Regions from separate parts of the Pseudomonas sp. 1 genome, predicted to be linked through region 2. Evidence: predicted binding sites of a transcription regulator. Region 2 holds the regulator's gene; the other holds the start of a gene.
The links. Region 2 encodes sigma-54, which starts transcription at its own class of promoters, with help from an activator protein. Its sites were predicted from a motif close to ANTGGCATNNANNTTGCTNT; they were not measured.

Region 1 (4,674 bases), on a different contig from region 2:
TAGTGCGCAAAGCTGAACGGCGTCAGAAGAAACGCAGGAAAGGGTTTTTCGGTTCGGCGGGTTTGTCTTTCAGCGGGCATTCCGGACGCACGCCATAGTCGGCGCTGACGCACGGTTTGACCTGACGCTTCTGGGCCAGAGAGATGCGTTGCATGTGGAACGGCTGGTTGGCGGTTTTCTCCACGGTTCGGCCCTGAGCGTCGAGGATCTCGACCGACAGATTGTGGCTGCCGCGATCGATATTGCTCAGCGGGAACACCGGACTCAGACCTGGTTCGCCGACGGCTTTGCCATCCAGCAACAAGTGATACAGATGACCTCTTTGCAGGCCCGGCTCGCTGGTGACGCTGACGATCAGTTCGCCGGCGCTGCTGCGAATGGTCGCGTCCGGCTCGGGGATCAGCACGCGCAACATGTCGTAGTGGAACAGCGGTGGTTCCGCAGATTTCTTCGACGGCGTGATCGTTGCGGCGCTGCTCGGATTCGAGGCCATGCGATTGCTGGTGGCCAGCGGCACGCGCCTGGCGTTGCCACGCGGCTGATCGGTGTAGACGCGATTGCCCTGTGCGTCGATGTAAGTGAACACCTCGGCCGATGCGCCGAGCGCGATCAACGACAGGAACAAGGCAATCGATCCCCGCGTCATGGCTTGTGCACCCGCTGCACGGTGAACACCACCGCCGGACTCTGCTGAATGATCGCCTCGCCATTGATGACCTGCACCGCCAGCCGATGCTCGCCCCGGTCGACGTTCACCAGTTGCAGGATCGGCACGTTGCTCGGCTGGCCATAAGGCACGTCGTCCAAAAGCAGGCGCAATTGATGCGGCGGTTGCAGACGCGGCTTGATCAGCACATTGACCGTGAAGGTGCCGTTGTTGGCGCGCAGGGCTTCCTCGGTGGGCAGGCCGGTCAGCTCCAGCACTTCGTAGGCATTGCGCGCAGGCTCACGACTGACCGTATCGGTAGACGGCGCATTCGGTGCCTGAGGCTGGACGCTGTTGAGCGGCGGCAACTCCACCGGCTGCGCCTGCACGCCGTCCGGCGCGTGATCGCTGTACACCGTGTTGCCGCCGGCGTCGGTGTACTTGTAGATCTGCGCGGCGACGGGCAGGGCGATCAGCAGCAAAATATAGAGAAGGGTGCGACCCATGAAATCGACCGAAAACGAAAACGATGGGATGCAGCATAGGACAGTGGAGCGGGGAAGGCTCGGATGGAAAACATCCGGCCAATAAAAAAGGCCTCCCGAAGGAGGCCTCTCTTTTGTCACGCCGCGTAGCGCGGCGCTACCGGATCAGCAGCTGTAGTACAGCTCATATTCCAGTGGGTGTACGAAGGTGCGGACCTTGATTTCTTCTTCGGATTTCAGCGCGATGTAGGCATCGATGAAGTCGTCGGAGAACACGCCGCCCTTGGTCAGGAACGCACGGCCCTTGTCCAGCTCTTCCAGAGCTTCTTTCAGGCTGCCGCAAACTTGCGGGATTTCTTTCGCCTCTTCAGGCGGCAGGTCGTACAGGTTCTTGTCGGCAGCATCGCCTGGGTGGATCTTGTTCTGGATACCGTCCAGACCGGCCATCAGCAGTGCTGCGAAAGCCAGGTACGGGTTGGCAGCCGGATCCGGGAAACGGGCTTCGATACGACGGCCACGCGGGCTGTTGACGTAAGGAATACGGATCGAGGCGGAACGGTTGCGAGCCGAGTAGGCCAGCATCACCGGAGCTTCGAAGCCTGGCACCAGACGCTTGTAGGAGTTGGTGGCCGGGTTGGTGAAGCCGTTCAGGGCCTTACCGTGCTTGATGATGCCGCCGATGAAGTACAGGGCGGTTTCGGACAGGCCGGCATAGCCTTCGCCAGCGAAGGTGTTCTTGCCGTCTTTGGCGATGGACATGTGCACGTGCATACCCGAACCGTTGTCACCGTACAGTGGCTTCGGCATGAAGGTCGCAGTGCGGCCGTAGGCATCGGCCACGTTGTGTACAACGTATTTCAGAGTCTGAACTTCGTCAGCTTTCTTCACCAGGGTGTTGAACTTGACACCGATTTCGTTTTGACCGGCGGTTGCCACTTCGTGGTGGTGAACTTCAACGGTCTGACCCATCTCTTCCAGTGCGTTGCACATGGCGGTACGGATTTCGTGGTCGTGGTCGAACGGCGGAACCGGGAAGTAGCCGCCTTTCACGCCTGGACGGTGGCCCTTGTTGCCGCCTTCCACGTCCTGGTCGGACATCCACGAGCCTTGCTCGGAGTAGATCTTGAACATCGAGCCGGAGATGTCGGACTTGAACTTCACTTCGTCGAAGATGAAGAACTCAGGCTCGGGACCGGCGAATACGGTGTCACCGATACCGGTGGTCTTCAGGTATTCCTCGGCGCGACGGGCAATGGCACGTGGGTCGCGGTCGTAGCCCTGCATGGTCGAAGGCTCGATGATGTCGCAGACCAGGATCAGGGTCGGTTCTTCGGTGAACGGGTCCAGAACGGCGGTTTCGTCGTCCGGCATCAGGATCATGTCGGAGGCTTCGATGCCTTTCCAGCCAGCGATGGAGGAACCGTCGAACATCTTGCCCGCTTCGAAGAAGTCGTCTTCCAGCGCATCGCGAGCCGGCATGGTCACGTGGTGCTGAGTGCCTTTGGTGTCCGTGAAGCGCAGATCAATCCACTTGACGTCATGATCTTTGATGAGTTGAACCGACTTCGACATAGTGTCCTCCGGGTGGCTTAGGGCGGGTAGTGGATGCCCTTAAATGTTGGTGATGCCGGCGCGAATACTCTGCCAAGGCAACCTGCCTCACAAGGGAGCAAATTGCATGCCAGTGCCCCAGCATGGGTTTTTTGCCCCAAATTCACGCTTCTGAAGGTCGAAAGCGCCTTAATGGCGAAAATCTCGCCCTTTAATGTAGCGTTCAAATCTAAAAATGACCCGTTTTGGTGCGCGCAAAACCTTCTGCACATTAACTGGTTAAACCTTGAGCAATTTCCGCTATAATCCGCGCCCCCCTTTTTCGGCTGGCCCTGCGCGCGCTGTTTTCATGAAACTAATCGTTAAAGTCTTTCCCGAGATCACCATCAAAAGCCGACCTGTCCGGACGAAATTCATCCGCCAGCTGGCCAAGAACATCCGCACCGTGCTCCGCGACCTGGACCCGGCGGTGGTGGTGAACGGTGTGTGGGACAATCTCGAGCTGGAAACCCGCGTCACCGATCCCAAGGCCCTGAAGGAAATGGGCGAACGCCTGACCTGCATGCCGGGCATCGCGCACTTTCTGCAGATCGACGAGTACCCGCTGGGCGACTTCGACGACATCACCGAGAAGTGCAAGCAGCACTACGGCGACGCGCTGGCCGGGAAGATCTTTTCGGTGCGCTGCAAGCGTGCAGGCAAGCATGCGTTCAGCTCGATGGACGTGGAAAAATACGTCGGCAGCAAGCTGCGCCGTGAATGCGGTGCCGCGGGGATCGACCTGAAAGCGCCGGAAATCGAAGTCCGCATCGAAGTTCGCGACAAACGGTTGTTTGTGATCCACAGCCAGCACGATGGCATTGGCGGCTACCCGCTCGGTGCGCTGGAACAGACACTGGTATTGATGTCCGGCGGATTTGACTCGACGGTTGCTGCTTACCAGATCCTGCGCCGCGGCCTGATGACGCACTTCTGCTTCTTCAATCTGGGCGGTCGTGCCCACGAGTTGGGCGTGATGGAAGTCGCGCATTTCATCTGGAAGAAGTACGGCAGCTCGCAACGCGTGCTATTTGTCAGTGTTCCGTTCGAAGAAGTGCTGGGCGAAATTCTCGGCAAGGTCGACGACAGTCATATGGGCGTCGTATTGAAGCGTATGATGTTGCGCGCAGCGTCGAGCATTGCCGAGCGCCTGCATATTGATGCGCTGGTCACCGGCGAAGCGATTTCCCAGGTGTCGAGCCAGACGTTGCCGAACCTGTCGGTCATCGATTGCGTTACCGACAAACTGGTGCTGCGACCGCTGATCGTCGCCCACAAGCAAGACATCATCGACACGGCCGACCAGATCGGTACCGGTGATTTCGCCCGGCACATGCCGGAATACTGCGGCGTCATCTCGGTCAACCCGAAGACGGCCGCCAAGCGTGGCCGGGTCGAGCACGAAGAGCAGGAATTCGACATGGCGGTGCTCGAGCGTGCGCTCGCAAACGCCAGACTGGTGCCGATCGATCGGGTGATCGACGAATTGGGCCAGGATTTGCAGATCGAAGAAGTCAGCGAAGCGCTGGCCGGTCAGATCGTCATCGACATCCGCCACCCGGATGCCGCCGAGGATGACCCGCTGGAACTCGCCGGCATAGAGGTACAGACGATGCCGTTCTACGCAGTGAACGCTCGTTTCAAGGAACTGGACCCTACTCGCCAGTACCTGCTGTATTGCGACAAAGGCGTGATGAGTCGCCTGCATGCCCACCATTTGCTCAGTGAGGGGCATGCCAATGTGCGCGTTTATCGACCGAGCTAAGTGCCCGGGGCTGTTTGCCTGTGGCCTGCGTCACCGGCCCCCCGACACCGCCGTCAAGCTGTAACGGCCATGCCGGACACTACTGCTAATCGCTGCCAGGACTTGTCAGCAAACCGAATCCTCTGATCGAGATACACAAGTGATCGAAAATCTACGTAACATCGCCATCATTGCCCACGTTGACCACG
Region 2 (4,674 bases):
CCAGTACGGATTCGGCAGGCAGCGTACATCGAACACCAGATCCGCATCCACCGGCATGCCGCGTTTGAAACCGAACGACTCCACCAGAAACGCAGTGCCCGGCTCAGGCTGGTTCAGCAGGCGCAGCTTGATGGTGTCGCGCAGTTGATAGAGATTGAGGTTAGTGGTGTTGACCTTCAGATCGGCCAGATCGGCGATCGGGCCCAGCAGGGCGGTTTCGTCGTTGATGGCCTCGGCCAGCGAGCGGTTGGCATTGCTGAGCGGGTGACGACGACGGGTCTCCGAAAAACGTTTGAGCAATGTTTCGTCATCGGCATCCAGGAACAGGACATCGCACTGGATGTGCCGGCTGCGAACTTCCTCGAGCAGCTCTGGAAAACGTGACAGATGGCTCGGCAGGTTGCGGGCGTCGATCGAGACAGCCACCAGCGGCTGGAGCATTTCGGTATGCACCAGCGCGCGCTCGGCGAGATCCGGAAGCAAGCCGGCAGGCAGGTTGTCAATGCAGTAGTAGCCATTGTCCTCAAGGACATCCAGGGCAGTACTCTTACCCGAGCCGGAACGGCCACTGACAATGATCAAGCGCATGATTACGGCCTGTTCTGTTCTTCCAGTACAACCTGGTACAAGGCTTCGTTGCTTGGTGCGCTACGCAGTCTGTCGCGCACATCCTTGCGGTCGAGCATGCTGGCGATCTGGCGTAAAAGCTCCAGGTGAGCATCGGTGGCGGCTTCCGGCACCAGCAGGACGAACAGAAGGTCCACAGGCGCGCCGTCGATAGCGTCAAAATCGATAGGGGCGTCAAGGTGCATCAGCGCACTGATCGGCGCTTCGCAGCCCTTGAGGCGGCAGTGGGGAATGGCGATGCCGTTGCCAAAACCGGTGGAACCCAGTTTTTCACGGGCAATCAATGCCTCGAAGACATCTTGCATCTCCAGATCCGGGACTTCCCGGGCGATCAGGTTGGCAATTTGTTCGAGGGCTTTCTTTTTACTGCCGCCCGGCACGTTCACCAGGGAACGGCCGGGGGTCAGGATACTTTCAAGTCGGATCATGGGGGTGGGGGTTATCGACCGGTAGCGCCCTGAAGCAGGCTCTGGGTCTTTTCCTTATGCTTTTTGAGTTGTTTATCAAGCTTGTCGGTCAGCGCGTCGATCGCAGCGTACATGTCAGTATGTTCCGCGTTAGCGACGACTTCATTGCCGGGAATATGCAGCGTGGCTTCGATTTTCTGCTTCAGCTTTTCGACGCACATCGTGACTTGCACGTTGGTGATCTTGTCGAAATGTCCCTCAAGCCTCTTGAGCTTTTGCTCAACGTACTCACGGAGAGGTTGGGTAACTTCCAGTTGGTGTCCACTGATGTTGACTTGCATACAGCTTCTCCTTCGTTGCCAGTGCATAAAGCGGCAGGCCGAAGAGCCTGCCACTGGAACGCTGTAACGTGGCTTACATCAACCGCTTGCGTTCGCTCGAAGGCGCGATCCCGAGGGATTCGCGGTACTTGGCGACGGTGCGGCGAGCCACCTGAATGCCTTGTGCCTCCAGTAAACCAGCGATCTTGCTGTCACTCAACGGCTTTTTCTGATTTTCCGCGGCAACCAGTTTCTTGATGATCGCGCGGATCGCCGTGGAAGAGCATTCACCGCCTTCGGAGGTGCTTACATGGCTGGAGAAAAAGTATTTCAGCTCATATATGCCCCGCGGGGTATGCATGAATTTTTGCGTGGTCACTCGGGAAATTGTCGACTCGTGCATGCCCACTGCTTCAGCGATGTCATGCAGGACCAGCGGCTTCATGGCTTCGTCGCCGTACTCCAGGAAGCCGCGCTGATGCTCGACGATCTGGGTGGCAACTTTCATCAGGGTTTCGTTGCGGCTCTGCAGGCTCTTGATGAACCAGCGGGCTTCCTGCAACTGATTGCGCATGAAGGTGTTGTCGGCACTGGTGTCGGCACGACGTACGAAACCGGCGTACTGGGCGTTGACCCGCAGACGCGGCACTGATTCCTGGTTCAGCTCCACCAGCCAGCGTTCGTTGTCCTTGCGTACGATGACGTCAGGCACCACGTATTCGGCTTCGGTCGACTCGATCTGCGAGCCGGGGCGCGGGTTGAGGCTCTGCACCAGTTCGATGACCTGGCGCAGTTCGTCTTCCTTGAGCTTCATGCGGCGCATCAGTTGGCTGTAGTCGCGACTGCCGAGCAGGTCGATGTAATCGGTAACCAGGCGCTTGGCTTCGGCCAGCCAAGGGGTCTTGGCCGACAGCTGGCGCAATTGCAGCAGCAGGCATTCGCCCAGGTTGCGCGCGCCGATGCCGGCCGGTTCGAACTGCTGGATGCGGTGCAGGACGGCTTCGATCTCGTCCAGCTCGATATCGAGTTCCGGATCAAAGGCGTCGAGGATTTCTTCGAGGGTTTCGTCGAGGTAGCCCTGATTGTTGATGCAATCGATCAGGGTGACCGCGATCAGGCGATCGGTGTCGGACATCGGTGCCAGATTCAATTGCCACAGCAGGTGGCTTTGCAGGCTCTCGCCGGCGGAAGTGCGGGTGGTGAAGTCCCACTCGTCATCATCGCTGCTCGGCAGGCTGCTGGCACTGGTCTGATAGACGTCTTCCCAGGCGGTGTCGACGGGTAGATCGTTGGGGATTCGCTCGTTCCATTCGCCGTCTTCGAGGTTATCGACTGTCGGCGCGGTCTCCTGATAGGAGGGTTCCTGGATCTCGGTGTTGGGCTTCTGCTCGGCGTTGTCGGCCATGGGATCGGAGTTGTCGAAGTCGTCGCCGTCTTCCTGGCGTTCGAGCATCGGATTGGATTCCAGAGCCTCCTGGATTTCCTGCTGCAGATCCAGGGTCGACAATTGGAGCAGGCGGATGGCCTGTTGCAGCTGCGGTGTCATCGTCAGCTGCTGGCCCATTCTCAAGACTAGCGATGGTTTCATGGCAGGGGCTTAACACCTTTTTCGCCGGCGCTATGCGCCATCCACTACAGGGCGCCGGGGCGCCAAACTTAAGCAAATTATATGCCTGAAACTGTCGTGTTTGCCTAGAGCGCTGTAACAATAAAAGCGTATAAAAAAGCGCTTCAACGTTACAGCACCCGAACGGCTGATCGAATGCCGTCTTGCTTACAGGCGGAACTCGTGACCCAGGTAGACTTCCTTCACCAGATCGTTGGCGAGGATGGTCGCGGAGTCGCCTTCAGCGATCAACTGGCCGTCGTTGACGATGTAGGCGGTTTCGCAGATATCCAGCGTCTCGCGGACGTTGTGGTCGGTGATCAGTACACCGATGCCCTTGGCCTTGAGGTGGTGGATGATCTGCTTGATGTCGCCGACCGAGATAGGGTCGACACCCGCGAACGGTTCGTCGAGCAGGATGAACTTCGGTGCCGTGGCCAGTGCGCGGGCGATTTCCACCCGGCGGCGCTCACCACCGGACAGGCTCATGCCAAGGTTGTCGCGGATGTGGCTGATGTGGAATTCCTGCAGCAGGCTTTCCAGCTCCTTGCGACGACCGGCCTTGTCGAGTTCCTGGCGGGTCTCGAGGATGGCCATGATGTTGTCGGCGACCGACAGTTTGCGGAAGATCGACGCTTCCTGCGGCAGATAGCCGATACCAGCCTTGGCGCGACCGTGCATCGGCTGGTGGCTGACGTCCAGATCGTCGATCAGTACGCGACCCTGATCGGCCTGGACCAGGCCGACGATCATGTAGAAACAGGTGGTCTTGCCGGCGCCGTTCGGGCCGAGCAGGCCGACGATCTGACCGCTGTCGATCGACAGGCTGACGTCGCGCACGACCTGGCGGCTTTTATAGGCCTTGGCCAGGTGCTGAGCTTTCAGAGTTGCCATTACTGGGTTTTCTCGTCGGTTTTCTTCTTCGGCTGGATCACCATGTCGATGCGCGGACGCGCTTCGGTGACCTTGCTGCCAGTGGCTCGACCGGCGCTGGCCAGTTTTTTCACCGTGTCATAGACGATTTTCTCGCCTTGAGTGGTGTTGTTGTCCTTGTCGACGACTTTGGCCTTGTCGATCAGTACAACGCGGTTCTGCTGTGCGTGGTACTGAATGGTCACGCCCCAGCCCTGAACGGGTTTGGTGTCGCCGGCAGTCTGCAACTGTTCGAAGTAGGCGAGGTTGCCAACCGAAGTCACGACGTCGATGTCGCCGTTGGGCGCACGGGTCATGGTCACGGTGTTGCCTTTGACGACCATCGAACCCTGGGTGATGATCACGTCGCCTTTATAGGTGGCAACGCCGTTCTTGTCGTCCAGCTGGGCATCGTCGGCCTGAATGCGGATTGGCTGCTCTTGATCGTTCGGCAGAGCCCAGGCGCTCACGCTTCCCAGTGCTGCGCCCAGACTGAGCAAAATAGGGAGGGTTTTAACGAGCCTCATACTGTCCTCTTACGTTCGATAGCAGGTGTATCCTGCTTTCCTTCAAATACGCTTTCATTCCTACGCCAGTCGATACACCGCCAGCGCCGTCGATTCTAACGGGTTGCTGGGTCTGCGCATATTGCTGCTGCGGGAACACCGTCATGCGAGTGGAGGTGATCAGGGTATCGCGGTTCTTTTCGTCGGTGCGCTTGACGCGTACCGAGTCGATCAGTTCGACCTCGGTGCCACCGGAGTTCACTTCGCCGCGTTCACTGGTTACGTGCCATGGAAAA

Region 1: glnA (glutamate--ammonia ligase) is a predicted target of sigma-54. The motif match lies at 2,798-2,817, and genes of this name have one in related genera.

The regions. Positions count from the first base shown of each region.
Region 1 is NZ_JBWXMQ010000004.1:147,708-152,381, reverse strand. Features, by position in the region: gene AC1MDC_RS08020 (DUF4124 domain-containing protein) at 23-646, opposite strand; gene AC1MDC_RS08015 (DUF4124 domain-containing protein) at 643-1,152, opposite strand; gene glnA (glutamate--ammonia ligase) at 1,297-2,703, opposite strand; gene thiI (tRNA uracil 4-sulfurtransferase ThiI) at 3,032-4,486, shown strand; gene typA (translational GTPase TypA) at 4,626-4,674, shown strand, end outside.
Region 2 is NZ_JBWXMQ010000010.1:59,747-64,420, forward strand. Features, by position in the region: gene rapZ (RNase adapter RapZ) at 1-588, opposite strand, end outside; gene ptsN (PTS IIA-like nitrogen regulatory protein PtsN) at 591-1,055, opposite strand; gene hpf (ribosome hibernation-promoting factor, HPF/YfiA family) at 1,067-1,375, opposite strand; gene AC1MDC_RS16485 (RNA polymerase factor sigma-54) at 1,449-2,942, opposite strand; gene lptB (LPS export ABC transporter ATP-binding protein) at 3,129-3,854, opposite strand; gene lptA (lipopolysaccharide transport periplasmic protein LptA) at 3,854-4,399, opposite strand; gene lptC (LPS export ABC transporter periplasmic protein LptC) at 4,386-4,674, opposite strand, start outside.